4 regions of the Massilia sp. AB1 genome follow, and region 3 is predicted to be linked to each of the others. Evidence: predicted binding sites of a transcription regulator. Region 3 holds the regulator's gene; each other region holds the start of a gene.
The links. Region 3 encodes FNR, which switches genes on or off when oxygen is low (the NO sensors DNR and NnrR bind a similar motif). Its sites were predicted from a motif close to TTGATNNNNATCAA; they were not measured.

Region 1 (7,122 bases), 150 kb from region 3:
TCACGGCAAGGTCGGGCACGCCGGGCAGGTCGCGCACGCTGCCGAAGGCGGGATGGCCGCCGACCTGGGCATGGCGCCGGTTGACGGGCCACAGCGGTCCTCCGAAACCGCCTGCGAGGACGTTCCGCCACACCGTCGCGCCCACGCTGCCGGGCCGTTCGGAGGCGCCGATCACGGCCACCGAGCGTGGGTGGAACAAGTGCCCGAGGTTGCGAATGCTCATGAAGTCTCCTTCCGATGGCTGGATTGGATCAGCCTAGCGAAGCATTACAAGGATTTATTTGACCGCAATCAAAATTTGCTCCGAAAGTTATGTTAAGGCAGCGGCGCGGCTGGACGGCTTGCCTCCGTGCCGCTACCCTGTCCGGATTCCTTCCGCCCGACGTGCTCGCGCAGGCTGGACCGGCCGCGCAGGCGCGCTGCGACCAGCTCAGGCACGAGGCGCGCGAGGCTCTGGCGCGCTTCGCAGCGCTGGCCGAGGCGGAAGGCGTCGCGTCGTTCGAGCACAGCCTCGCCGAGGACGAGGTCGGGTGCGTCCTGGCGCTGCGGGCACGTTAATGCGACCTGGTCGTGGTAGGACAGGACATGGCCGAAACGGGGAGATCTGCACCGGGCGACCTGGCTGCACATGTGCTGCTGCATGGCGCACGGTCCGTCCTGGCGATTCCCGGCGCGGGTACTGCGTGGCCCGGCATGGATGCGCTGGTGGGCTGGGACGGCAGCGCGCAGGTCTGCCGCGCGCTCGACGGCGCCATGCCCCTCCTGCGCGCCGCCCGGCAGGTGACGGTCATGTCCCTCGGGGAAGGCGACGAGGGCCAGGAGCGGGGCGCAGCGGACCGCTGCGTCGCCTTCCTACGGCGGCACGGCGTCGTCGCGACATTCCTGCAACAGCCGGGCGCGGGCCGTACCGGCGAGGTTCTGCTGAACGCGGCCCTCGCCGCAGGGCCGGGGCTGCTCGTCATCGGCGCCTATGGCCATGCGCACCTGCGCGAACAGATCCTCGGCGGCGTCACCGCGACGGTGCTGAAGGACATGTGGCTACCCGTCCTGTTGGCCCACTAGCCGTTGTAATGGTCGACCTGAGCGCCGAGACGAAAGTCGACTGATGGTCAATTCATGGGGAGCAAGTCGATTTGATCTCGGTCAAACACGCCGCCGAGCGAAGCGGGGAGACTGTCTTGATTCCGAACATCATCAACATGGGGAGCAGGAACGATGAGCTACAAGACCATATTGGTGCATGCCGACTTGTCACGCCATGCGCCCGCACGCATACGGATCGCTGCGCAGCTGGCCAAGGCGCATGGCGCGCACCTGATCGGCCTTGCCGCCACCGGCGTGTCGCGCGACGTATTCCCGCACGGGTATCATGCTGCTCCCGACAGCCTCGAGGCGAGCTATTTCCAGCCCCTGCACGACACGGCGTCCCGCGCGCTCGAGCAGTTCACGACGATTGCCGCCGAGGCCGGGGTGTCGTCGGAAAGCCGCCTGGTGTGCGACCTGGCCAGCGATGCGCTGGCCCACGTGGGTCGCTTCAGCGACCTCGTGGTCGTCAACCAGGACGACCTGGCCGAAGCGCTGACCGATACGATCGGCCGCATCCCCGAATACGTGCTGTTCACCAGCGCGCGCCCGGTGCTGGTCGTGCCCTGCGCACCCGTGGCGCGCCAGCCTGGCGACCATGTCCTGGTCGCCTGGAATGGCAGCAAGGAAGCCTCCGCCGCGCTGCGCGCCGCACTGCCGGTGCTGCAGCGCGCCGTCCGCGTCACCGTCGTGTCCTTCCGCCTTCCTGACGAGAGCAGCCTGGTCGAGGACGACGACGACGCCGGCATCACCGCCTTCCTCGGCCGCCACGGCGTCCAGGCGCAGATGCTGACGATCGGACGCAACATCGATTGCGGGCACAATCTGCTCACGCTGGCGACCCAGGACGGCTACGACCTGGTGGTCATGGGGTGCTACGGCCACACCCAGTTCCGCGAACTCTTCCTGGGAGGAGTGAGCAGGACCTTGCTTCAGAACAGCACAGTGCCGCTGCTCATGGCGCGCTAGGGCGGGCGTCCCAGCCTAGCTGGCCGGCCGGTCGCCGAACTCGGGCTGCGAGGCCTCGCGCGGCACGCGCAGCAGCATCACCGGAACCGTCGAGTTCGCGAGCACGTACTGGGCGACGCTGCCGGCAAACAGCCGGTTCGCGTCGTTGGGCCCATGGGTACCCATCACGATCAGGTCGCAGCCCTGTTCTTCCGCGATCCGGACAATCTCCGGACCCGGCGTCGACGAGAGCGGCGCCGCCGTCTCGCAGCTGACCCCGGCGGCTTGCGCGATGCGCAACACCGTGTCGAGGTGGGACTGGGCGGCCTCGTGCGCGCGCAGAAACTCCGCCTGCGCGTCGGGCATGGCAGCGGACCGCTCCGGCATGGAGAAATGCGGCTGCGCAACCGACACGGCGAACATCCGTCCCGCGCCCGAGCGGGCGAGCAGGGCGGCCATCTGGGCGGCCTGTACCGCGAGGTCGGAGCCGTCTGTTGCCACGCAAACTCGCTCTAGGAACATGATCATCGGCCCTGGAAGAGATGAGTCGTCAGGATTACCAGTCTTGATCTTGTTGTGTTTGACTAGCGTCAAAGAACTGCTAAGTCAGCCCCGCAAAACGGTGTATCGACCGGTCATGACCCATCATCGCCAGCTTCGGCCTGCCGGGATGTTCGGGGCGATCCCCTGTCCGGGGCGACAGAAGGTCCACAAGCACAGCTCCTGTGCAAATGCCGGTATGTTCAGCCGGCGCTCTGCGCCTTGCCCGCGACGACACTCACCTGCGCGAAGCGCAGGTTTTCATAGGTCCTGATGCGCCGCTTCAGCGGCCACCAGTCGTAGAGGAAGATCTGCACCGGGCGCCACATCGCCACCCAGCCGATGATGGTGAGGCTTTCGCGCGCGATCTTCCCGCCATGGCCGGGAGCCAGGCCGGTAATCAGCTCGGCCAGCACCAGGCAGGACGCGACGAAGCCCAGGCCGATCGCGAGGCTGGTCCGCCCCTGGCGCAGCAGTTGCCCGAGCTCGCCGCGCACCAGGCCGATCTTGTAGGTGTAATAGTTATGCACCGCATCCGCGACCATCTCCCCCGCATCCCGGGGCAGTTCCGGATTCTCGACGCGGATCGCCAGCCGCAGGTGGCTGTCGAGCGGCAGCGGCAGCGCCCAGCTCTCGATGAAGGCTTCGCACAGATGATCGAGGTCGCGGTTCAGGAAGGGGGCGGGATCGAGCGAATTGAACAGCTGCGCGAGCTCGCGCACGCGCAGGTCGAGCGTATGGGTAGGGTGCTGGGTGATGTGCATCGCTCAGGTCCGGCCACGCGCCATGCCCGGTGATCCATCCGTCCTAATGCGCCATCCAGAGCGGAATGGTCGAGGTCGCCAAGAGCGAGCGCGTCATCCCGCCGAGCATGATCTCGCTGAAGCGCGAGCGTCCGTACGCGCCCATGACGATCAGGTCCGCCTCCTTGGCGGCTGCGAACGCGAGCAGCGCGCGGTCCTCGTCGCGCCCGGCCCCGGTGACTGTGACTTCGACCTGCACGCCATGCTGGGCCAGGTAGGTGGCCATATCCGCGCCCGGTTCCTGCCCGTGCGCCCCGCGCGTGCTGCCGGGATCGAACACGACCAGGTCAACCTGGCGCGCCTGCCGCAGGAGGGGAAGGGCGCTTGCGATCGCCCTCGCCGCTTCCTTGCTGCCGTTCCACGCCACCACCACCCGCGTGCCGGGCACGGCGCCGCTCCAGGCGCTAGGGAGGACCAGCACCGGCCCGACCGCGTTCAGCACCACGTAGTCGGGAAAGTCGCTGCGCTGGCGCGGCAGGAACTCATCCAGGGAGGCCTGGCTGATGACGACCAGGTCGCTGTAGCGCGACTGCAGGCTGATGGCGATGCCCGCGTCCTCGTCCACGCAGCGCCGTTCGACCGAGGCCACGCCGGCGCGCCGCGCCGCGGCCTCGAACAGCTCGAGCGAGCGCTCGGCCTGGCCGCGCGCCTCTTCGAGCGGCGCGATGTCGACGGGCCCCGCGGCCACCATGCCGTCGGTGGGAAACAGGTAGGCGGGAACCCCGGTCGTGGCGACGCCGATCAGGCGGGCATCGCTGGCCAGCGCCATGGCCGCCGCCACCTCGGTGCGTTGCGCCGAGCGGGCGGTTTCGTCGACGTGAACCAAAATTGTCTTGTACATGGACTTCCTTTCTGTCGTGAAAGTGATGTCTGGACTGTACTTTGCGCGCCGCCGCGCTGTAATTGATGTGGATCAAATTTAGGATCGCATCGCTTGCCGTGCGGGTCAAGCCGTGCGGTCTTCAATCGGCGCGCAGGGCCCGGATCAGCGGCTGGTCCAGTCCATAGATGTCGTCGGCGAACAAGGCGCGCCCGTCGCGGTCTGCAAGCGCGGTCGCGTAGAACAGGACCACCGGCACCGGCGCGCGCAGCCTGACCGTGCGGCTCGGTCCCGGGCGCATCGCGTCGGCGACGCGCTCCGCGCTCCACTGTTCCGGGTCGGCGAGCACGAATTGCGCCAGTTCCGCCGGACGCTCCACGCGGATGCAGCCGTGGCTCAGGTCGCGGCGCGTGCGGGCGAACAGCTCCTTCGAGGAGGTCGAATGCAGATAGATGTTCATCGGGTTGGGCATGGCGAACTTGACTTCCCCGAGCACGTTCGACGGCCCCGGGCGCTGCCGGGTCCGGGCCGTGCCGGCGCGCAGGCGCGCGAGCGCTTCGCCGCCCGTGGACGGCAGTACCTGGCCGCCGGCTCCCACCAGCTCCATGTCGTGCTGTTCGAGATAGGCCGGATTGCGCGCCAGCTTGGGGATGATTTCGCCGAGCTCTATGCTGCGCGGCACATTCCAGTAAGGGTTGAACTCGAGATAGCGCATCTGACCGATGAACAGCGGGGTCGGCGTCCTGGCCGCCTTGCCGACGATGACCCGCATTTCGAGCGGGGCCGTCCAGGAACGGCTGCCGAGGTCGAAGGCCCACAGGCGATAGGCCGGCAGGTTGACCGCCACCAGCCTGCCGTCCGGCGGCGGCGGCATCCAGCGCAGGCGCTCCAGGGTCAGCGCGAGCTGGGCGACGCGGTGGGTGAGCGGCACCGACAGGGCGGCAAGGGTGCCCGGGCCCAGCACGCCGTCCTCGACGAGTCCGTGGCGCGACTGGAAACGCCGGACCGCGGCCGCCAGCTCGGCCGTGTAGATCTGCTCGCCGGCGGGAGCGTCGTCCTCGCCGAGGTCTCCCAGCAGCTGCAGGCGTTCGCGCAGCAGCGCACTGCCGGGGTAGGCGCTTCCGGCCGCGACCCCCGCCTGGCCGGCGGGCGGCAGCGATGGCCATTCCGGATACAGCCGCGCCAGTTCCCGGTACTGCGCCAGCGCCGTCCTGACCCTGGCGTACAAGGGGATCGCCGGTGCGGCCTGGTCGACCGCCTGCGCCAGGCGTTTGGCGTCCAGCGCCAGGCGCAGCTGCAAGGCGGGGTCGAAACCGGCCGCGGCGCCCGGCGCGGGACGATAAGGCGAGGCGGTGCGGCCGGCATGCAGGTCCGCCAGGTAGCGGCCCATTGCGGCGCCAAGGTCGCGCTCGAACGCCGTCGCGCCGGCGGAGTCCTCGCGCATTTCCAGTGCGCCCAGCCGGCGCGTCAATGCGTCGGCGTCATAGCGCGCCGGGTCGAGGCCGTGCGAGGCGGCGTCCCGCAGCAGGCGCAGCGCCAGGCGCGCCTGCTCCTGTCCATTCTCCAGCCAGGGCAGAGGAAGGGCGGCGGCCGCGGCATGGATCAGCGAGAAAAGGATGCCGCAAGCGATACGGCGGAAAGAAATGGAAAGCATGATACTGAGCAATCGTTGACGTCACTGCACGATAGAGGAGCGGTCCGCGCACCGTCCTTGACCTAGGTCAAACCAGGGTGGAATCCTCCCGGAATGCCGCCGGCTTCGTGCCGGCGCGCTCGCCGGCGCGCTCGCCGGCGATCCTGACGCAGTTCCGGCCCGACTGCTTGGCGGCGTAGAGCGCCTCGTCGGCCTGTTTCAGCACCTCTTCCCACGTGGCGTGCGTGTCCTGCATGCGGGCCAGGCCGATACTGATGGTGACGCGCACAGTGCCGCCCTCGGCCGGGACTTCGAGCGCGGCGATGGCTTGCCGGATGCGTTCGGCGCAAAGGCTCGCGCTGGCGTCGGACGCCTGGGGGAAGATGCAGCAGAATTCCTCGCCGCCGAACCTGCCGGCATGATCGGTTTCGCGCAGGGTGCCCTGCATGGTGCGCGCCACGGCCTTCAGGACCTCGTCGCCGGCCTGGTGCCCGTAGCTGTCGTTGACGCGCTTGAAATGGTCGATGTCAAGCATGGCGAAGACCAGCTCCGTCCGGTAGCGCCGTGCCGACGAGAACGCCTGCGCGGCCGCCTGGCTCAGCCAGGCGCGGTTATGGATGCCGGTGAGCGGATCGTGGCTGGCCTCACGGACCAGCCTGGACTCGACCGCCTGCGCGTAGCGGCGCAGCGCGACCGCGATGTGCATCTGCACGAAAGCCACCGCCAGCGCCGAGGCGTACAGCAGGATGCCGCGCAGCAGTTCCGGCAAGCTGCAGGCCAGGACACTGCACGCTACGAACAGCAGGGCCGGGGGCGCGACGACCTTGGCGAAGTGGGCGCTGCCGTTCGCGATGAAGGGCACCAGGAACAGGCCGAGCACGATGCCCCCCACGCCCTGCACCAGGCCGCCGTCGAGCTGGGCGCTGGCCAGGATCACACCGCTGGACAGCATCCAGTGCGCCCATGCCGCCCGCAGGTGCGCCGAGCAGGTGGGGACGACCGGCCAGAACGCGAGCGCAGCCAGCACGGCGAACGCCGCCCGCGTCAAGCCGGACTGCAGGACGTGCGCCGGATCCAGCAGGAAGTCCCATACCGTATACACGACGAGTATCGCCGCCAGCGCCGGGCCGACGCGCGGCAGGAGATGGCGCAGGTCGGCCTCGGCGCGCGCATGCAGGGTGAGCACGGAGGAAGGAGGGTTCACGGGCGCCGGATTCATTGGCTGCGCTCAGGGACGGCGGGCTCCCAGCGCGCAAGCGCCGCTTCGTCGTGCTCGCGCGCCTCGACCCAGCGCG
Region 2 (7,122 bases), on a different contig from region 3:
TGGACGGGCCTCTGGCGCAGGTGCTGCTGTTCTCGCACTGCGAACGCATGACGGCGCCCCAGGTCGAGGCCTGGCTGGCGACCCGCAGCGCCGGCCAGGAAGCGGCCGGCGTGGCCGGCATCCAGGCCAACGTCGACGAAGCCAGCTTCACCGATGCGATCAACCGGATCCGCGACTACATCGCGGCCGGCGACACCTACCAGGTCAACTACACCTACCGCCTGCGTTTCGACGCCTTCGGCCCGCTGATGGGACTGTACACCCGCCTGCGCGCGCGCCAGCCGGTGCCCTACGGCGCGCTGATCGCACTGCCGGACGGCGGCGCGGTGCTGTCCTTCTCGCCCGAGCTGTTCGTGCGCCACGAGGCTGGTACCCTGCTGGCGCGGCCGATGAAAGGCACGGCGCCCGCCAGCGGCGACCCGGCGGTCGACGAGGAGCGCGCGAAGGCGCTGGCGCAGGACACCAAGAACCGCGCCGAGAACCTGATGATCGTCGACCTGTTGCGCAACGACCTGGGGCGCGTGGCGCAGACCGGCAGCGTGCAGGTGCCGGCCCTGTTCGAGGTGAAGCGCTATGGCGCCGTGCTGCAGATGACGTCCACGGTGCAGGCGCGCGTGCGCGAGGACGCCAGCTTGCTTGAACTGTTCGCGGCCCTCTACCCCTGCGGATCGATCACCGGCGCGCCCAAGCGGCGCACGATGGAAATCATCCACGAACTGGAACCGGATGCGCGCGGCATCTACACAGGCGCCATCGGCTGGTTCGATCCGCCGCGGGATGGACGCGCCTTTGGGAACTTCTGCCTGTCGGTGCCGATCCGTACGCTGGCCTTGCAGGCGCCGGCGAACGGCGTGCGGCGCGGGGAATTGGGCGTGGGCGCCGGCATCGTCTACGACAGCGATCCGCAATCCGAATTCGCCGAGTGCCAATTGAAGGCGCGCTTCCTGACCGGGCTGCACAACGAGTTCGAGATCTTCGAAACCCTGCGCGCGTCCTGGGACGACGGGCCGCGCCACCTGGAGCAGCACCTGGACCGCATCGCGGGCTCCTGCGCCTGGTTCGGCCTGCCTTTCGAGCGCGAGGAGGCGCGGCGCATGCTGGTCGAAGCCTGCCTGGCCCTGCCGCATGGGCAGCTGCACCGCATGCGGCTGTCGAACTCGCACGCCAAGGGCCTGCAATTGCAATCCGGTGCGATCAGCGAGCTGCACGAACCCGTCATGGTCGTGCTGGCGTCCGAGCCGACCCAGTCAAATGACATCTTCCTGCGCCACAAGACCAGCATCCGCAGCCGCTACGACGCGGCCTGGAAGGCGGCCGAGGCGCAAGGCGCCTTCGATATGCTGTTCTTTAACGAGCGCGGGGAATTGACGGAAGGCGGGCGCAGCAACGTGTTCGTGCGCTTCGGCGAAGCATGGTTCACCCCTCCCCTGTCCTCGGGCCTGCTGCCGGGCGTGATGCGCGGCGTGATGCTGGCGGCGCCCGCCTGGCAGGCGAGCGAGCGCGTGATCACGCGCGAGATGCTGGAGCAGGCCGACGACCTTGTCGTGTGCAATGCCTTGCGCGGCCCGCTGCGGGCCGTGATCGTCGACGGCGCCTAGAAGCGGTAGCCGGCGCCGATCCCGAACAGCACCGGATCGACCTTGACGCGGCTGGCCGTGGCGCCGCCCACGAAGACGTCGCTGCGGATCGTCACCTTCTTCACATCCAGGTTCAGCGACCAGCGCTGGTTCAGGCGGTAGTCGATCCCCGCCTGCACAGCTGCGCCCCAGCTATCCTTCTCCAGGCCGGCGGCGCCATCGAGCAGCTTCACCTTGGAGATGCGCGTGTAGTTCACGCCCAGGCCCACATAAGGCTGGAAACCGGCGGCGGGCAGGAAGTGGTACTGCAGGCTCAGGGTCGGCGGCAGGTGGCGGAAGGAGCCGATGCGCGCGCCGTCGAGGTAGACACCGTGCTTTTGTGGATAAGTCAGCACCAGCTCGGCGGCGAGCCGCGGCGTGAAGAAATAGCTGATGTCGACTTCGGGGATGGTCTTGCTGCCGACACCAATGCGGTCGGCGGCACCATTGCCGCCAAGCGGACTGGATTTGCCGGCCGGGTCGATATGGACCGCGCGGGCGCGCAGCAGCCACGGCGCTTCCTGTGCCATGGCCTGGGAAGCGGCCACTGCAATCAGCGTGGCCAGCAAGGTGTTCGTCATCGTGCGCATCGTTCTCTACCTTTCTTCATGTCGTCTAAACATGAGTAAGGTTATTGATGCGACGCAAAAAAAACGTTGATGTAGATCAAAATAACCACACCAGCAGTGTGGTTATGGGCCTTACATCTTCAAAGCCTGTTCGATCTTGCCGACCAGTTGAGGATCTTCCGGCGCGACCTTGCTCGGGAAGTGCTCCAGCACCTTGCCGTCGCGGCCGATCAGGTACTTGGTGAAGTTCCACTTCGGTTCCTTGCCGGTGATCCTGGCCAGTTCGGCGTGCAGCGGATTGGCTTCCGGACCCGAGACGACGCTCTTGGCGAACATCGGGAATTTCACGCCATAGGTGTTGAAGCAGAAGTCGGCGATTTCCTTGGCGCTGCCCGGTTCCTGCTTGCCGAAGTCGTTCGAGGGAAAGCCCAGCACCACGAGACCGCGGCCGCCGTACTTGGCGTGCAGCTTCTCCAGGCCTTCGTACTGCTTGGTGAAGCCGCAGTAGCTGGCGGTGTTCACCACCAGGACCACCTTGCCGGCGTACTGGCACAGGTCCTGCGGCGCTTCGTCCTGCAGGCGCTTGAAGTTGTGCTTGAGGACGGCCGGGCAGCTCGCCGGACGGGCGCTCAGCGGCGCCGCGGCGGTCTGCGCGCGCACCGGCTGGGTGACGCTGGCGGCCGCCAGGGCGGCCAACGCGAAGGCAAGGATCTTGGTCATGGTGGAGGTCCCACAAAGAAAGGTGCCACGATTGTAACGCAGCACCTTGCGCACGGCTGGACTCAGGCCTGGAGGCTGCGGTGCTCGATCTTGATGCAGTGGTTCATGACCACGTCCAGTCCGGCGGCGCGCGCCAGGTCGGCGGCGGCCTGGTTCTCGATGTCGAGCTGCATCCACAGGCAGCCGGCGCGCACGGCGATGGCGTCGCGCGCGATCGGCGGGATGTCTTCGGACTTGCGGAAGCAATCGACGATATCGATGCGCTGGCCGTTGGCGGCCAGGGAATCGGCGGCTTCCTGCAAGGTGGCGTAGACCGTCTCGTCGAGAATCGTCTGGCCCGCGTAGCTCGGGTTGACCGGGATGACCTGGTAGCCGTGGCCCTTCAGGTATTCGGCGACGCCGTAGCTCGCACGGTCGGGTTTGTTCGACAGGCCGACGATGGCGATGGTCTTGCTGTCGTTGAGGATCTGGGCAATGCTTCTCATGGTGGATGCGGAGTAGTTCAGGGTTCGCTGTTAGCTTATCAGGTTTGCATCAGCGCTGGCGTGGCGCGCGCAAACGTGAAAAGATGCGGATTCGTCCCCGATCGAGCCGTCCCATGCGCCTGTTCGCCCTCTCCTTTCTTGCCGCCGTCCTGGCTGCCCCTGCCCATGCCCAGCAGCCGCTGGCCGGCGTCGAACGCGCCATCGTTCCCGTGGCCGCCTGGGGCGGTACCCCGGCGGATGCGGCCAAGGCGCGTCCTCATCGGATCACGCAGATCACGCTGCACCACCAGGGCGAACCCTTCCTGCCGGGTACCGATCCGCAAGCCTACCTGCGCCGGCTGCAGACCTGGTCGCGCACCACCAAGGGCTGGATCGACATTCCCTACCACTACGTGATCGATCTGGAAGGACGGGTGTACGAGGCGCGTCCCATCGGATTCGCGGGCGACACCAATACCGAGTACGACCCGGCCGGGCACGCCCTGATCGAGGTGGTCGGCAATTTCGAGGAAGTGGAACCGAACCAGCGCCAGCTCGATGCGGTCGTCGATGTGATGGCGATGCTGGCGGCGAAGTACGGGGTGCCGCTGGACGAAATCCGCAGCCACCGGGACTACTCGGACAAGACCGTGTGCCCGGGAGCGAATTTGTACCGCTATGTGAAGGAAGATTATTTCCGCCACAAGGTGGCCTTGAGGCTGGCGGGAGAGCAGGCACGCGCGCCGCGCTGAGCCGCCCTCAAGCCAGCAGTTAGCGCTTACTGCAGCCGTGCGCCGCGCAGCTCGCGGCCACCCTGCTTCAGCACCAGCACCGGCGCATCCCCCTCGCCCTTGGCGAACGCGATCTCGGCATCGACCTCGCGCGAGAAGAACACGTCGTCCCTGGCCGCGAAGATCTCGAGCTTGCGCTGCCCGGTCGCCTGCGCGAAGTAGCGGTCGCCTTCGCGCGTCAGCTCCATCACGAAGCCCGGGCGCAGCTCGTAGCGACCCGCGCGGCTGTCGAAGGCCGTGCTGGCGATCCTGACCGCCTCGCGCGGCGCCGGGGCGTCGCCGGTGCGCGGCTGGACCAGGACGCCGCCGTCGTAGTGCTGGGTCACCTGGGTCACCCGGCCCTTGTCGTCGCGCGCGAACTCGAAGTACTCCAGGGAATTGGGAAGGAAGAAGCCGTTCGGCGAGAAGGCCTTCACCGTGACCGGAGGACGGCCGGTGCGCTGCATCACCAGCTTGTCGCCGTCGCGGCGGAACACGCGCTGCACGCCTTTCTCGACTTCGTAGCTGCCGTTGAAGGCGTCCAGCGCCGCCGGCTCGAGAGCCACTTCCTTGAAGTCGCGATAGGGCTTGCCGATGGCGACGCCGGCCGCCTTGCGCGCCACCATGCCCGGATTCACCGGGCCGCTGTCGCTGTTGGTCAGGACCGCCACGTAGAGCTTCTGTTCCGGCACCCGCATCGCATAGGTCGAAAAGCCGGGGATGCCGCCGCCGTGCCCGATCGCGGGGACGCCCTGCAGCTGCGTCACTTCCCAGCCATAGCCGTAGTTGGTTTCCTTGCCGTCGCTCAGGCGGTAGGAGGTGAAGGCTTTGTTCCAGCTGGCCGGCTTGAGCAGCTTGCCACTGCCGATGGCGGCGTCCCAGCGCGCCAGGTCGTCCACGGTGGACACCAGTGCACCGGCCGCGTAGGGCTGGCTCATGCTGACCCGGATCGGCGGCGCGTAGCCATTCTCGGCCGCGGTATGGCCGGCGGCGGCCGGGCCCTTGCTGCGCTCGAAGCCTTCGTAGGCGGTGTGCGTCATCCCCAGCGGCACGAAGATGCGCTGCTCGACGAATTTCGCATAGGGCTGGCCGGAGATCTTTTCGATGATCGCGCCGAGCAGGAAGTAGCCCGAGTTGTTGTAGCGGTAGCGGCTGCCCGGCTCGAATTCCAGCGGCTCGTTCTTGAAGGAGTCGATCATCTGCGCCACACTGAGGTCCTGGGTCATGCGCGCCTTGAATCCCGGCTGGCTGGTGTAGCTGACGATGCCCGAGGTATGGGTCAGCAGGTGTTCGATGGTGATCTTCTTGCCCTGGGTGGGATAGTCCGGCAGGTACTTCGTGATGTCGTCGTCGACCGAGAGCTTGCCCTCTTCCGCCAGCATCAGGATGCCGGCCGCGGTGAACTGCTTGGTGATCGAGCCGAGGCGCAGCGCCATGTCCGGCGTCATCCTGGCGCCCTTGCCCACGTCGGCCATGCCGTAGGCCTTGCGCAATACGGTCTTGCCGTCCTTGACCACGATGACCGTGCCGCCGGGAGCGTCAGCCTTGAAGTGGGGCGCGATGACCCCGTCGATGCGGCCGGCCAGGTCCTGCACGCCCGCGGCGGGGGCGGAAGCATCCTGGGCGAAGGCGGCGTGCGGCTGGCATAGCAGGAGCACGGCGGCGCAGATGGCGGTACGGAGCAGCATGGTCGGATCCCTTTCTTGATGTTGTTGAGCGATCAATGTAGGACGCCCGGGCGTGCGGCGGCAATCGCGGCCGGATAAACGGTCGTTCCGGTGGGTCGAGTGGTCGGATTCACGGGGCGACTGGTGGGCCGCCGGCAGGGGCGATCCTGCTACCTCAGGGCAGTTTCGCGGCGAGGAGGATCCACATCACCGTCATCAGGGCGATGCCGGTCACGGTCACGCAGGACCAGGTGAAGAACCAGGCCGACAGCACGGTCGCCTGCATCACCCGTTCGAACAGGAAGCCCAGGGTGAAGTCGCAGGCCGCCAGCACCGACCAGCGCCGCATATAGACGGGCAGGTAGCGGCTCATGCGATGGTTGTGCTCGCGTGCGGCGTGGCGTTCGAACAGGTTGCGCGCGGCGTTCACGTCGCGGAACAGCCAGTCGAAGAAGAGGAAGCGGTACAGCGTGCGGCCAAACGACACATCTTGCGGCGTTTGCTGTTGTTCGCGATGCGGTGGGTGCTTGTCCATGTCGACTCGGAGGTGGCGTGCCCGGACCGGCACTGGCCCATCCTACGCTGAAACACGCTGCCTCAACGTGCGCGCGGTAACAGTAGGTCAGCTTTGACCCTGAAAACAGCCGGCGCAACCAACAGTAGATCTTATTCCCAGACTCTCGGAAAGGAATCCATTTATTGGCGAATATTCATTCGCATTTAGAATAAATAAGTGAAGGAGCGGTCAATAATCCTCCATGAATAAAATTGATTGCGATACGTATCTTACTCTCATTGAATAAATCTCTCACAGTAGAATGATTTCACCGGCTGCAATAACGCGCCGGGTAATTTGGAGACTTACAATAAAATGCAAGAACTGACTTTTGACGAGATCAATAGCGTTAACGGCGCAGCCATTTCCTTCACCGTGACCGTGGACTGGGACTGGGGCGGTGCAACTGCCGGCGCCATCGGCGGCGCCATCGGCGGCTCGCTGGGCGGCTTCGCAGGCGCTGGCCTGGGCGCAATCGGCGGCGGCATCGCCGGCGGCCTGAAAATCAGCTTCTCGTAATAGCCCGCCGTAGGCTATATTAGTATGGAGCGGTCCCCGTGGCCGCTCCATATTGAAAGGAACAGGTATGCAGAATAAATATGTACAAGCGCTGATCGCAGCGGTTATTTACGCAATTGTTTTCCCATTCCTTTATCGGACATTGACGAATAATTCGCTCGCAATCGATTCGATCGCGGTTTCTACCGCCATCTTTTTCTTTTTTATGCTGGCTTATTTCAGCCGCAAGAAAAAAGACGAA
Region 3 (7,122 bases):
GAGGCGGCTTCCCAGATCGAGATGCTGGGCGGCACGATGTGCGGCCAGATGCTGATCGCCATGCCGCTGTAGCCCAGGAAGATCAGTCCCAGGGCCAGTACGAAGGGCAGCCGGAAGGGTTCCTTCTGGGGCGCCCGCTTGAGCGAGCGCAGCAGCAGGAAGATGCAGGCCGCCACCAGGATCGGCACCGGCGCCAGGAACACGATGTTGGGGAAGGTGAACCAGCGGTCGGCGACGAAGGGGTCGCGCAGCGGGGTCCAGATGCTGACCGCGACGATCGCGAACAGCAGCAGCAGGGAAAACGGCCGCGCCACCTGGACCATGCGCGCGTGCAGCTCGCCCTCGGTCTTCATGATCAGCCAGGTGGCCCCCAGCAGGGTATAGGCGATCATCACGCCGATGCCGGCCGCCAGCGGGAAAGGCGCGATCCAGTCGAGCGGCCCGCCGGCATAGCTGCGGCCCGAGACCGCGATGCCGTCCAGGAAGGCGCCCAGCGAGACGCCCTGGAAGAAGCTGGCCACCACCGAGCCGCCGATGAAGGCCTTGTCCCACAGGTGGCGCTCGTGTTCCTTGGCCTTGAAGCGGAATTCGAAGGCCACGCCGCGGAACACCAGGCCGATCAGCATGAAGATCAGGGGCAGGTAGAGGCCGGACAGGATGATCGAGTAGGCCACCGGGAAGGCCGCCAGCAGCCCTTCCCCGCCCAGCACCAGCCAGGTCTCGTTGCCGTCCCAGACCGGCGCCACGGTGTTCATCATGGTGTCGCGGTCTTTTTTCCTGGGGGTGAAGGGGAACAGCATGCCGATGCCCAGGTCGAAGCCGTCCAGCAGCACGTACATGAAGACCGCGAAGAAGATGATGACGGCCCAGATGATGGAAGTGTCGATGCCCATGGCTTCAGCTCCGCGTCCGCTTGTCGTCGTCTGTATTTTCATCATTCGGCACGTCGGCCGCCGACATCGGGCGGCTCGGCGTGCGCTCCTCGCCCGGCCCGCCTTCCGGCGCGTGGGTCAGCTCGAAGTGCTGCGGGCCCTTGCGGATCATACGCAGCACGTAGCCAGTGCCGGCCCCGAACACGAACATGTAGGCGACCACGAACAGCAGCAGGGTCAGTCCCAGCGACACGGCGCCGTGGGGCGAGACCGCGTCGGCGGTGCGCAGCACGCCATAGACCACCCAGGGCTGGCGTCCCACCTCGGTGGTCACCCAGCCGGCCAGGATCGCGACCAGGCCGGCGGGCCCCATCCACAGGGCGAAGCGCTGGAAGGCGCGGTTGAGGAACAGCCGCCCGCCGCGCCGCAGGAACAGGCTCCAGGCGCCGAGGGCGATCATCAGGAGGCCCAGGCCCACCATCAGGCGGAAGCTCCAGAACACGATCAGGGAATTCGGCCGGTCTTCGCGCGGGAAGTCCTTGAGGGCCGGGATCTGGCCGTCCATGGTGTGGGTCAGGATGATGCTGCCCAGGTGCGGGATGCCGACCGCCAGCCTGGTGCGCTCCTCTTCCATGTCGGGGATGCCGAACAGCAGCAGCGGCACCGCCTCGCCGGGATGGTTCTGCCAGTGCCCTTCCATCGCGGCCAGCTTGGCCGGCTGGTGCTTGAGGGTGTTCAGGCCATGGAAGTCGCCGACGATGGCCTGGACCGGGGCCACCAGCAGGATCATCCACATGGCCATCGACATCATCTTGCGCACCGCCGGGTTGTCGCGCCCGCGCAGCAGGTGCCATGCCCCCGAAGCGCCCACCAGCAGCGCCGTGGTCAGGTAGGCGGCGATCACCATGTGCACCAGGCGGTAGGGAAAGGACGGATTGAAGATGATCGCGATCCAGTCCACCGGCACCATGCGTCCGCCCTCGATGGCGTAGCCCTGCGGGGTCTGCATCCAGCTGTTGGCGCCCAGGATCCAGGTGGCGGAGATCAGGGTGCCGACGGCGACCATGCAGGTGGCGACGAAATGCAGGGCCGGGCCGACGCGGTTCCAGCCGAACAGCATCACGCCCAGGAAGCCGGCTTCCAGGAAGAAGGCGGTCAGGACTTCATAGGACAGGATCGGGCCCATGACGCTGCCGGCGAATTCGGACAGGTAGCTCCAGTTGGTGCCGATCTGGTAGGCCATCACGATGCCGGAGACCACGCCCATGCCGAAGGTGACGGCGAAGATCTTCAGCCAGAAGTGATAGAGGTCGACGTAGACCTGGCGCTTGGTGCGCAGCCAGCACAGTTCGAGCACGGCCAGGTAGCTGGCCATGCCGATGGTAATGGCCGGAAACAGAATGTGGAAAGACATCGTGAAGGCGAACTGGATGCGGGCGAGATCCAGGGCGGACAGACCGAACATGGGTGTTCCTTCGCGCTGTGTCTGAGTGTTGAGAATCTAGCATGCTCATTGGGTGCGCACGGTTGGCGATGTCATTTTTGTATGCATTCGTGGTGTGCGAGCAAACTTGGGTCCCGGCCTTCGCCGGGACGACGTGCTGGGGGAGCGGACTGCGGAAACCATTTCGACACGCAGCCTAAAGACCGTCGTCCCGGCGAAGGCCGGGACCCAAGTTGACGTTGAAGTTCAACATAGGACGATTTGTCGCGCCGCCCAAGCGACAGCCCCGTCTATAATCTCCCCATACGCGTACTACCGGACTTCCCATGACCCAGATCGTCTCCTTCAAGACCGACCAGCCAGTGAACATCCAGGCCCTGAAAGCCAGCTGCTCCGCCTGCAGCATGCACCAGCTGTGCCTGCCGATGGGCCTGGAAGATGCCGACATCAACCGCCTCGACCAGATCATCGGCCGCCGCCGGCGCCTGGAAAAGGACGAGCGCCTCTATCAGATGGGGGAGCCCTTCCGCAACCTGTACGCGGTGCGCTTCGGCCACTTCAAGACCTACCAGGTCAACGCCGCCGGCGAAGCCCAGATCACCGGCTTCCAGATGGCCGGCGAGCTGCTCGGCATGGACGCCATCAGCGGCACACACCACTGCGACGCCGTGGCGCTGGAAGACAGCGAGGTCTGCGAAATCCCCTTCTCGTGCCTGGAAGGGCTGTTCGGCGAAGTCCCCGCCCTGCTGCGCCACTTCCACCGCATCATGAGCCAGGAAATCACCCGCGAGCAGAACGTCATGCTACTGCTCGGCAATATGCGCGCCGAGCAGCGCTTCGCGGTCTTCCTGGTCAACCTGTCGGCCCGCTACGCGGCGCGCGGCTATTCGCCCAACAGCTTCCAGCTGCGCATGTCGCGCGAAGACATCGGCAACTACCTGGGCCTGACCATCGAGAGCGTCAGCCGCCTGTTGTCGCGTTTCAAAAAGCAGGGCTGGCTGCAGGTCGACAAGCGCGAAGTCACCCTGCTCGATCCCGCCAAGCTGAAGGCGCTCGCAGCCGGCACCGACGTGTGCAGCCCGATGGCCTGAACGTGGACGGCAAGCTCCCAGTCGACCTGCACCTGCGCAGCTACGGTCCGCAGCCCCTGGGAGACCGTCACAGCTTCGCCCAGATCGTCCTGCCGGTCGCCGGCGAAGTCGACCTGGAAATCGAAGGCCGCGGACGCACACTCGACCTGCTGCACGCCGCCGTGGTCGCGCCCGGCGCCTGGCATACGCAATGGGGCGAAGCCGGCAACCAGTCCTTCATCCTCGACCTCGGCCCCGAGCTGCTGCACCGGGGTCCTTGGCAGCGCCTGCTCGAACGCCCCTTCACCCCGATCGGCGCCGCCGCCCGCAAGCTGGTCGAATTCATGAGCCTGGCCCGGAGCGACGCCGCCGCCCCGGCGCAGCTGCTGCAAGGCTGGACGCCGCTGCTGCTCGACACCCTGTCCCAGGAAACACCCCAGCCCAGGTCGCGGCTGGCGGCGCTGATGGCGCGCATCGAGGCCGCGCCCGGCCAGCCCTGGACCCTGGACGCCATGGCGCGCGCCTGCTCCCTGAGCGCGAGCCGCGTCCACGCCCTGTTCCGCCAGGAGACCGGCATGAGTCCCCACGACTGGCTGTTGCAGCGGCGCCTCGAGCGGGCCTGTACGCTGCTGGTGGCGACGCGCCGATCCATCGCCGACATCGCCCTCGAGACCGGATTTTCCGACCAGAGCGTGCTCACGCGCGCCATGCGCACTGCGATGGACACCACGCCTGCCGCTTACCGGAAGGCGGCGCGCGAGGATAAGCACAAAACGCAGTAGCTGGCGCCAAGACCCGTCCGCCCCGGTGGGCGAGAATCTCCGCTCTCAGGAGGTTCTCATGGTCATCAATCAGACATCGCTCGGCATCGGCTCGGGCATCCTCGCCGGCGCCCTGTGGGGCCTGGTCTTTCTCGCGCCCCAGCTCACCGCCGGTTTCCTGCCCCTGCAGCTTTCGGCCGGGCGCTACCTCGCCTACGGGCTGGTGGCGGTGGTCCTGATCGCGCCATCCTGGCGCCGGCTGCTGCGGGTGCTGTCCTGGAAGGAGTGGCGCGCCCTGCTGTGGCTGGCATTCACCGGCAACATCCTCTATTACATCTTCCTGGCCACCGCCGTGCAGGCAGGCGGCGTGGCCATGCCCTCGCTGGTGATCGGCCTGCTGCCCATCGCCGTCACCCTTGTCGGCACCCGCGACCGCCACGCGGTGCCGCTGCGCCGCCTGCTCCCCTCGCTGGCGCTGAGCGCCGCCGGGCTGGCCTGCATCAGCTGGCAATCGGTGTCGAGCACGGGCGCCGATTCCCTGCTCGGCCTGGGCTGCGCGGCCGGCGCCCTGGTCTCCTGGACCATCTACGCCGTCAGCAACAGCCGCTGGCTCGGGCGCCTGGAGGGCGTCTCCGGCCACGACTGGAACCTGGCGATGGGTGTCGTTACTGGCCTGGAGGCCCTGCTGCTGGCGGTCCCCGCCTTTGCCGGCGCGGATGCGGGCCACAGCAATGCCCAGTGGCTGCATTTCGCCGGCGTGGTCACCAGCGTGGCGATCCTGTGCTCGATCCTGGGCAACGCGCTGTGGAACGTGGCGAGCCGCGCCCTGCCCCTGAGCCTGATGGGCCAGATGATCGTGTTCGAGACCTTGTTCGCCTCGCTGTATGGCTTCTTATGGGAAGAGCGCTGGCCAAGCGCCCTGGAGTGGGCCGCGATGGGGCTGCTGGTGGGCGGCGTGGTGGCCTGCGCCCGGGCCCACGCCCGTACTGGCCACGGATGAGGTGCGCCAGTCCGGCGCGCGAACTGGCATCATGGCAGGACGATCCCGACAGGAGCAGACAAGGTGTGGTTGACACGAAGCTGGATGACGGTGCAGCAGGAATTCTCGGACCTGGGCAATGTGGAAGACATTACCCGCATCGTGCTGCGCCTGCTGGTGGCGCTGGTGCTGGGCGGGCTGCTCGGCTACGAGCGTGAATCGGTGGGCGCCTCGGCGGGCCTGCGCACCCACATGCTGGTGTCGCTGGGCGCGGCGCTGTTCGTGCTGATTCCCTTGCAGGCCGGGATGAATATCCAGGACCTGTCGCGGGTGATCCAGGGGATCGTGGCCGGCATCGGCTTCCTGGGCGCCGGCGCCATTCTCAAGCAGACCGACAAGGAAGACATCAAGGGACTGACGACGGCGGCCAGCGTCTGGCTGACCGCCGCCGTCGGCATCGCGGCCGGCATGGGGCGCGAGGCGACGGCGGTGTTCAGCACCCTGTTTGCCATCGTCGTGCTGACGATCATGCGCAGCGCGACGAAGGACCCGGCAGCTTAAGCGACTGCCTTGTCGGGCGCGCCGGCCTGGGCGGCCTTGACGCGCTCTTCCCAGTAGTGGGCGCCTTCGATGCCCAGGGCCTTCGGATCGAACTGCGGATCCTTGCCGGCCTTCTTCTGGCCTTCATAGTCGCGCAGGCACTTGAAGGCGGTCTTCTGCATCAGCAGGATGGCGACGATGTTCAGCCAGGCCATCAGGCCCACGCCCATGTCGCCCAGGCCCCAGGCCGCTTCCGCCGTCTTCACCGAGCCGTAGTAGGTCGAGCCGATGATGAACAGCTTGAGCACCAGGGTCATCCACGGACGGTTGACGGTGCGGTTGATGTAGGCGATGTTGGTCTCGGCGATGTAGTAATAGGCGACGATGGTGGTGAACGCGAAGAACAGCAGCGCCACGGCCACGAACAGCGCGCCGAAGCCCGGCATCACGTTTTCCAGCGCGGTCTGCACATAACCCGGACCCGAAGCGACGCCCTGCACGCCGGTGAACAGCGGGGCGCCGTTCGGCGCCTCGACGTTGTACTGGCCGGTGATCAGGAGCATGAAGGCGGTCGCCGAGCACACGAACAGGGTGTCGATGTAGACCGAGAAGCCCTGCACCAGGCCCTGCTTGGCCGGGTGGCTCACTTCGGCCGCCGACGAGGCGTGCGGACCGGTGCCCTGGCCTGCCTCGTTCGAGTACACGCCGCGCTTGACGCCCCACATGACCGCCAGGCCGAGGATGGCGCCGAAGGCGGCTTCCTGGCCGAAGGCCGAGGCGAAGATCAGCTTGATCACGCCCGGCAGTGCGCCGATATTCATGCCCACGATGACCACGGCCACCAGGATGTAGCCCAGCGCCATGAAAGGCACGACCACTTCCGCGAAGGTGGCGATGCGCTTGACGCCGCCGAAGATGATGAAGGCCAGCACGAGCGACAGGCCGATGCCGGTATACATGGGCTCGATGCCGGTGGCGGTCTTCAGGCCCTCGGCGATCGAGTTGGCCTGCACGCCCGGCAGCAGCAGGCCGGTGGCGATGATGGTGGCGAAGGCGAAGGTCAGCGCATACCACTTCATGCCCAGGCCCTTTTCAATATAGAAGGCCGGGCCGCCGCGGTATTCCTTGCCGATCTGCTCCTTGTACACCTGGCCCAGGGTCGACTCGACGAAGGCCGAGCTGGCGCCCAGGAAGGCCACCGCCCACATCCAGAACACGGCGCCGGGGCCGCCAAAGGTGATCGCGGTCGCCACGCCGGCGATGTTGCCGGTGCCGACGCGGCCGGCCAGGGTCATGGACAAGGCCTGGAACGAGGATACGCCCTGCTCCGAACTCTTGCCTTCGAACATCAATCGGACCATTTCCTTCGCGTGGCGCACCTGCAGGAAGCGCGTACGGAGGGAGAAGTACAGGCCGGTGCCCAGGCAGAGCGCGATGAGCGCCGGGCTCCAGATAA
Region 4 (7,122 bases), on a different contig from region 3:
CGCGGGCTGAGCCGCCTGCTGGCGGGCAGCGTCACGCAGGCCGTTCTCGCGTATGCACCGGTCCCGGTCATGGTGTTGCGTCCGGTTCCGGACGACGAACGTGCGCAGGGGTTCGCGCGTCCGTGCCCTGCCGAGCATTCCACGCGATAGGGACAGCCAGTGCGTTTCCATCCACAGTGGCAGGCATGGCGCATGCTTGCAAGCCACGCGAAGCTTGCCGGCAGGGGCGAGGTGCAGGCCGGTGCTCGTCCTGGTCTGGGGCAGCGCTGGCGCGCTGCACGGACGCGCATCCTGGGCACGCTCGACCCGCCCCTCGAGCGCGAGTTCGGCGTCGCCCTCGACCGCAGCATATCCGGCATGCTGCCCGCGCTCGGGGCCGTGTTCGGCATCGCCGTGATCCTGTTCAGCGCCTGGGACTATTGGCTCGATCCGGAGCGCGCAGGCGCCACTTGCCTCGTGCGCCTGGCGCTGGTGCTGGCCGGAGCGGCAGGCTACGCCGAGTGGCACCCTGCCATCCCCGTCGCCTGGCGCTGCGGCTTCGTGTACGGCACGCATACGGGCGCCATGATCCTGAGTTCGGCACTCCTCCCCGGCGGCCTGGTGCTCGCACTGCCGGCGATTACCGGGGCCATGTTCCTGGCGGCCCTGGTCGAGCCGCGCCTGCATCGCTTGTTGTACCTGTTCCCGTTCCCTTCGCTGCTGTTTGCCGTGCTGGCTGCCGCCGTCCTGCCACAGCAGCTCTTCACCAGCAGCCTCCTGCTCTACCTGCTCACGCTTGGGCTGGCGGTGGCCATCGCCGTCGCGCATGGCCGCCTGCGGCGCGGCGCCTTCGCGGCGGAGCATGCGCTCGAGTATGCCGCCCGCCACGACAGCCTGAGCGGACTGCTGGCGCGCGGCTACCTGATCGAGCTCGCCACCCATGATCTCGCGCTGGCGCGGCGGTACAACAGGCCGTTGACGATCAGCATGCTCGATATCGACTACTTCAAGCGCATCAACGACACCTTCGGCCATGCGGCGGGCGACGCACTGATCCGCGCGGTCGGCAAGGCATGTTCGGCCGAACTGCGCGCCAGCGACTACTTCGGCCGCGTCGGAGGCGAAGAGTTTGTCTGCGTCATGCCCGAGACGCAAGTGGAAGATGCGCTCGCTTGCGCCGAGAGGATGCGCGAGGCTGTGGCGGCCATCCGGCTCGCACTCCCCCAGGGCAGCGTCGCGTGCACGATCAGCATCGGCGTCGCGGCGCTCGGGCCCGGCCATGCGCATTTCGACGCCTTGCTGGCCGAGGCCGACGCCGCCCTCTACCGGGCCAAGTCGGGCGGGCGGAACCGCATCGAACTGGCCCTGGATACTAACCCTGGCAGCTAAGCGGGGACGGCGGTCAGCAGCGCCTCGAGTTTGTCCGGGTCGCGCAGGACGAGTTCACGCTTGTCGAGCTCGATCCACCCCAGGTCGCGAAAACGGGTCAGCAGCCGGCTGACGCTTTCCAGCGCCAGTCCAAGGTGGTTGCCGATATCCGCGCGCGACATGTGCAGGCGAAACCGGTTCGGGGACAAGCCACGTTCGGCATATCTTGCCGAGAGACTCAGCAGGAAGCCTGCCAGCCGTTCGGCCGCCGGGGTATTCGCCTGTATGAGCGCGGCCTGCTCGCGGACGATTTCATGGCTCATGGCGCAGTGGAAGCGCTGCATCAACTGCGATGATGCCCGCAAGGCATCCTGAAATTCGGGATAGGGGATCGCACATACTTCGCTGTCTTCCAGCGCCACCACGGTGCATGCGTGATGCCCGGCGCAGATGGCGTCCAGTCCGATCAGGTCTCCAGCCATATGGAATGCGGTAACGTGTGGCTGGCCGTGGCGGTCGGGACGCGTGGCCTTCAGGTGTCCCAGGCGCACCACATAGAGCGCCACCAAAGGCTGGGCCCTGCGCAACAGGGTTTCGTCGCGTTCCAGGCGGCGGCGATAGCCGGCGAGCACATCGAATGCCCCGGCCCCGCTGGCATCGGCACCCGCAGGCGCGCATGCATCGCGGACGATACAGCGAGGACAATGGGCGGACTGCGGAACCGGGACGGGCGTACGCAGGACGCGAGGAATGCTCATGTGATTCATCCGTTCCCCCTTGAAGGACCACGAAGGCCACGCTTGACCAGTATCTGGCAAAGTCCCCGAAGGGGCAAGCGGAAATACGGATGAGTTTCCCCGCGGGCAGCGTATGGTGAGCTCAGGAAACGGCTCCCTTTATCTATGCGCAATTTGATCTCGGTCAATTCAGATGCATGACTTCCGCGCGCGGAGGATTTACAGTCGATCCGACCACGTCGGTTGAATGCGACAGCGAGAAAGCAATGCGTGAATTGGTTCGGATCTGCGCGGGCACACGCCCCTACATTGCAAGCGGGCTCCGGCCGTGGCTGGGCATCCATGGAGGCTGACGCCGCCGCGGCACCCGAGGGGCTGAGCAGCGAAGATGCGGCGCGGCGCCTGGCGCGAGACGGGCCCAACCGCCTGCCGGATGCGGGGCGACGGCGGTGGCGGCGCATCGCTGCTGACGCGGCGCGCGAGCCCATGTACCTGCTGCTTGCGGGTGCGGCCGTACTCTACCTGCTGCTCGGCGAGCCGCGCGAAGGCGCCTTCCTGCTGGGCATGGTGTGCCTGATGCTATGCATGACCTTGTTCCAGGAAGGACGTACCGAACGCGCGTTGCAGGCACTGCGCGACTTGAGTTCGCCGAACGCCCTGGTGTGGCGCGATGGGCGGGTGCAGCGCGTGCCGGCCACTGCCCTGGTCGAAGGCGACGTGGTCGAGCTGGGCGAGGGGGACAGGGTTCCTGCCGACGGCCTGCTGCTGTCCGCGGCCGGATTGCTGGTCGACGAATCCCTGCTCACCGGGGAGTCGGTCCCGGTCGGCAAGCTGGCGGCGCCGCAGGGGAGTGCCCCGGCCGCCCCGGGTGGCGCCGATCTGCCCTGGGTCTATTCGGGCACCCTGGTGGTGCAAGGCCATGGCCTGGCGCGGATCAGCGCCACCGGTATCCGCAGCGAGATCGGGCGCATTGGCGCAGCCCTCGGCCATATCGAACCGCCGCGCGGGCGCCTGCAGCGCGAGACCACGCTGTTGGCCCGCCGTTTTGCGCTGCTGGGCGCGGTCGTCAGCCTCTCGCTGGTGCTGCTGCTGGTCGCGCGCGGCGGCGACTGGCTGCAAGCCCTGTTGGCAGGGATTGCGCTCTCGATGTCGATGCTTCCGGAGGAATTTCCTGTCATCCTCACGGTGTTTCCGGCCATCGGTGCCTGGCGGCTGGCCCGGCAGCAGGTCCTGACGCGGCGCCTGGCCGCTATCGAGATCCTCGGCTCGACCTCGGTCCTGTGCGTGGACAAGACGGGCACGCTGACCGAGAACCGGATGGCGGTGGCGGCGCTGTGGCGCGACGGAGTCCCCCATGAGCCGGCCGCCGGCGTTCCGATGCCGGCGCTGCACCGGGAACTGCTGGCGTACGCGCTGCGCGCCAGCCGGGAGCTCGGCAGCGATCCAATGGAGGCGGCGTTCTGGCGCCTGGCTGCCGACGCGCTCCCGGACGGCGGCGCGACGCCGCGCGGCTGGTCCCTGGTGCACGAGTACGGCCTGACCCCGCAGCGGCCGGCGCTGGTCCACATCTGGGACCGGGGCGACGGTACCGGACTGGCGGCCGCCAAGGGAGCGCCGGAGGCGATCGCCGCGATGTGCCGCACGGACGAGGCCCGCAGGAACGCTGTCCTCGGCGCGGCGGCGCGGATGGCGGGCGCGGGACTGCGGGTTCTGGCCGTCGCCCGCGCGCCAGCCGGGGGCGGGCCATGGCCGGACGATCCCGCCGGCTTCGGCTTCGAGCTTCTCGGCCTGGCGGCGCTGGCCGACCCCCTGCGCCAGGATATACCGGACGCGGTCGCGGCCTGCCGCGAAGCGGGGCTGCGCATCGTCATGATCACGGGCGACCACCCGCAGACTGCCAGTGCGATCGCGCGCCAGGCCGGCCTCGGCGGCGGCGAGGTGCTGACCGGCGCGCAGATCGAAAGCCTCGACGGCGAGGCGCTGGCGCGCCGGCTCGATGGCGTCGACGTCTGCGCACGCATCGCGCCGCAGCAGAAGCTGCGCATCGTGCAGGCGCTGCAGCGCAATGGCGCCGTGGTGGCGATGACGGGAGACGGCGTCAACGACGCGCCGGCGCTGCGCGCGGCCAACGTCGGCGTCGCGATGGGGCGGCGCGGCACCGACGTCGCGCGCGAGGCGGCCGAGCTGACCCTGCTCGACGACCGGTTCGCCTCGCTGGTCGAGGCGATCGCCTCGGGGCGCCGGATATTCGGCAACATGCGCAAGTCGATGTGCTACGTGATGGCGATGCATGTGCCGATCGCGGGCATGGCCTTGCTGCCGGTCCTGCTGGGCTGGCCCGTCCTCCTCTATCCCTTGCACATCGTGTTCCTCGAACTGGTGATCGATCCCGCCTGCTCGCTGGCCTTCGAGAACGAACCGGCGGAACCCGACATGATGCGGCGGCCGCCGCGGGCGCTCGACGATGCGCTGTTCGGGCGTGAAGCGATTCTCGGCGCAGTGGCGCAGGGCACGTGGGTACTGGCTTTGTTGACCCTCCTGTACGCCTGGGCGCTGTCGCAGCTGCCGGAAGCCGAAGCACGCGCGGTCGCCTTCGCGGGGCTGATCCTGTGCAGCCTTGCCCTGCTGTTGTCGAACCGCCAGCAAGGCGGCGTCCGAGGGACGCTGCGCACAGCCAATCCGGTGTTCTGGACGATTGCCGGGGTGGCGCTGCTGTTGCTGGCACTTGCCGTATTCACGCCTCCGGCGGCGTCCATGCTGCTGCTGGCGCCGCCGGCACCGGCCATGCTGGGCGTCGCCGGGCTGACCGCAATGCTCGCGCTGGCGGGTCTCGAGCTGCGCAAGCTCCGCCTCGCGCGCAGGCGGTAAAGGGCTTGTCAGCGACAACAGGGCGGCTATTGTTGTTGGAGCTTCAGATACCGGCCGACAAGGATTGCAGTCGGATAGAGGATTTCCTCCTCCTGCCGCGCATGCGCCTTCAAGTGTGCGGCGAACGCCACAGCTTCCTTCTTTCCTTCTTTTCGGCCGGCGGCGCGCAGCCGGTCCAGGGCCTGCGCAATCGCCCGGTGTTCCGCCAGCATGGCAGGCATATCGCCCTGCAGAAAAGCTGACATCCAGATGATCTCGGCGGCGTTCGCGGGCCTGCCTCCCGACGCCAGCTCCGCCAGCGCCGCGAGGGGCGGAAGTGCGAACTGTTCTTGTGGCAGAAGAAATTCGGTCTCGACCTCATCGCGCTGGTATCGATCGTCGGCGCCGTGGCGCTCCAGGAGGCCCTGACCGCGGCGGTCATCGCCTTGATGTTTGCGAGCGGGCGCGCGCTGGAGGACTACGCGGAAAAGCGGGCGCAGGACGAGATGTCCGCACTGCTGAGCCGGGCGCCGAAGCTGGCCAACCGTTATGAACATGGCTCGGTGGTGCAAGTGGCGCTTGCCGCGGTACAGCCGGGCGACAGGCTCCTGGTAAGGCCGGGCGAGACCGTGCCGGTGGACGGTACGCTGCTCACTGGCGCCACGGTCGATGAATCGAGCCTCACAGGCGAGGCCCTGCCGGTGACTTACGGGCCTGGAAACACGGTAGGCAGCGGTGTCGTCAATGCCGGCAATGCCTTTGACTTGCTTGCCACGACCACGGCGGAGGACAGCAGCTTTGCCGGCATCATCCGTCTCGTGCGCGCGGCCCAGGAATCCAGGGCGCCTGCGGCACGCCTGGCGGACCGGTATGCGCTGTTGTTTGTTCCCCTGGCACTCGGGATCGCCGCGATCGCATGGCTCGCGACGGGGGACCCGAACCGGGCCCTGGCCGTGGTCGTGGTCGCCACGCCGTGCCCCCTGATCCTTGCCGTGCCCGTCGCGATCGTCAGCGCGATGTCGCGCTGCGCCCAACGGGGCATCCTGATCAAGCACGGCGGTGCGCTGGAAAAGCTGGCGCAGGTGAACACTATCTTCTTTGACAAGACGGGGACGCTTACCGGCGGCAAGGCCCGGCTGGCCGCTATCGCGGCCGATCCGTTGCTGCAGCCGGAGCACGTGTTCAGGCTGGCGGCATCCCTGGAACAGATGTCCGGCCATGCGATTGCCCAAGCGGTGGTCGGCGCGGCGCTCGAACGGGGAGCGGTCCTGTCGCTCCCCGAAGAGGTGAGCGAGGAGGCCGGCGCGGGACTTTCCGGGTTCGTGGACGGAGCGCTGGTGCGCGTCGGCACCTATCGCTACGTCTCGGGGGATGCGGAGAAACCGGGCTGGGCCGCCAGCGTCCTCGAACGCGCCAGGTATGAGGGCGCTGCCGTGGTCTGCGTCGCCATCGGCGGGCGCTTGAGCGGCGTCTTGCTGATGGCCGATGAGATCCGGCTCGATTCACCCCGGGCATTGCGCCTCTTGCGGGCCTCGGGCGTCACCCGGATCGCAATGCTGACCGGCGACCGTAGCGACGTCGCCGCGACGATCGCGGCGTCACTGGGGATCGATACCATCTTGCCTGAGCAGACGCCGGCATCGAAGCTTGCCGCCATCTCCGCGGCGCGGATCGACGGGGTGACGATGATGGTCGGCGATGGCATCAACGATGCCCCGGCGCTGGCCGCCGCCGACATCGGCGTCGCCATGGGAGCGCGCGGCGCCGCCGCTGCGGCCGAGTCGGCGCAGGTGGTGCTGCTGGTCGACCGTCTCGACCGCCTGGTGTTTGCGATCCGTATCGCCCAGCGGACCCGCAGCATTGCGCTGCAGAGTGTCATTGGAGGCATGGGCCTGTCGATCATCGCCATGATCGTTGCGGCTTTCGGCTATCTGCCCCCGGTCGCCGGCGCACTCCTGCAGGAATTGATCGACGTCGCCGTCATCCTGAACGCGCTGCGCGTCCTGCGCCTGGACACGGGAGACGCCGGACGACAGATGCCGCCCCGCGAAGCCAGCCGCTTGAAGGAGGAACATCAGCGACTGATGCCGGTCATCGATCACGTGGGCTGGCTGGCCGACCGGGTGGACGGCATGCCGGCCGAGGTGCTGCGAAGCGAAATCTCGCAGGTGAATGCAGCGCTTCGTGACCG

Region 1: the regulator FNR is predicted to act here: its motif matches at 1,134-1,147, upstream of J8847_RS05975 (universal stress protein).
Region 2: the regulator FNR is predicted to act here: its motif matches at 2,273-2,286, upstream of J8847_RS02175 (OmpW family protein).
Region 4: the regulator FNR is predicted to act here: its motif matches at 2,259-2,272, upstream of J8847_RS02735 (cation-translocating P-type ATPase).

The regions. Positions count from the first base shown of each region.
Region 1 covers NZ_JAGKSG010000006.1:160,726-167,847, reverse strand. Annotated here, with positions in the region: partial or broken gene J8847_RS05990 (CoA-binding protein) at 1-223, opposite strand, end outside; gene J8847_RS05985 (hypothetical protein) at 385-558, shown strand; gene J8847_RS05980 (universal stress protein) at 586-1,062, shown strand; gene J8847_RS05975 (universal stress protein) at 1,216-2,052, shown strand; gene J8847_RS05970 (universal stress protein) at 2,068-2,559, opposite strand; gene J8847_RS05965 (hypothetical protein) at 2,775-3,335, opposite strand; gene J8847_RS05960 (universal stress protein) at 3,379-4,215, opposite strand; gene J8847_RS05955 (murein L,D-transpeptidase) at 4,337-5,848, opposite strand; gene J8847_RS24495 (GGDEF domain-containing protein) at 5,916-7,031, opposite strand; gene J8847_RS05945 (molybdenum cofactor biosynthesis protein MoaE) at 7,043-7,122, opposite strand, start outside.
Region 2 covers NZ_JAGKSG010000002.1:178,544-185,665, reverse strand. Annotated here, with positions in the region: gene pabB (aminodeoxychorismate synthase component I) at 1-1,598, shown strand, start outside; gene J8847_RS02175 (OmpW family protein) at 1,595-2,206, opposite strand; gene J8847_RS02170 (glutathione peroxidase) at 2,318-2,905, opposite strand; gene J8847_RS02165 (CoA-binding protein) at 2,968-3,390, opposite strand; gene J8847_RS02160 (peptidoglycan recognition family protein) at 3,504-4,121, shown strand; gene J8847_RS02155 (serine hydrolase) at 4,148-5,827, opposite strand; gene J8847_RS02150 (hypothetical protein) at 5,982-6,341, opposite strand; gene J8847_RS02145 (hypothetical protein) at 6,678-6,881, shown strand; gene J8847_RS02140 (hypothetical protein) at 6,949-7,122, shown strand, end outside.
Region 3 covers NZ_JAGKSG010000006.1:6,870-13,991, forward strand. Annotated here, with positions in the region: gene cydB (cytochrome d ubiquinol oxidase subunit II) at 1-893, opposite strand, end outside; gene J8847_RS05260 (cytochrome ubiquinol oxidase subunit I) at 898-2,337, opposite strand; gene fnr (fumarate/nitrate reduction transcriptional regulator Fnr) at 2,643-3,407, shown strand; gene J8847_RS05270 (helix-turn-helix domain-containing protein) at 3,389-4,168, shown strand; gene J8847_RS05275 (DMT family transporter) at 4,227-5,147, shown strand; gene J8847_RS05280 (MgtC/SapB family protein) at 5,232-5,687, shown strand; gene J8847_RS05285 (sodium:alanine symporter family protein) at 5,684-7,122, opposite strand, start outside.
Region 4 covers NZ_JAGKSG010000003.1:47,703-54,824, forward strand. Annotated here, with positions in the region: gene J8847_RS02720 (universal stress protein) at 1-150, shown strand, start outside; gene J8847_RS02725 (GGDEF domain-containing protein) at 193-1,368, shown strand; gene J8847_RS02730 (helix-turn-helix domain-containing protein) at 1,365-2,105, opposite strand; gene J8847_RS02735 (cation-translocating P-type ATPase) at 2,427-4,952, shown strand; gene J8847_RS02740 (hemerythrin domain-containing protein) at 4,979-5,197, opposite strand; gene J8847_RS02745 (heavy metal translocating P-type ATPase) at 5,282-7,122, shown strand, end outside.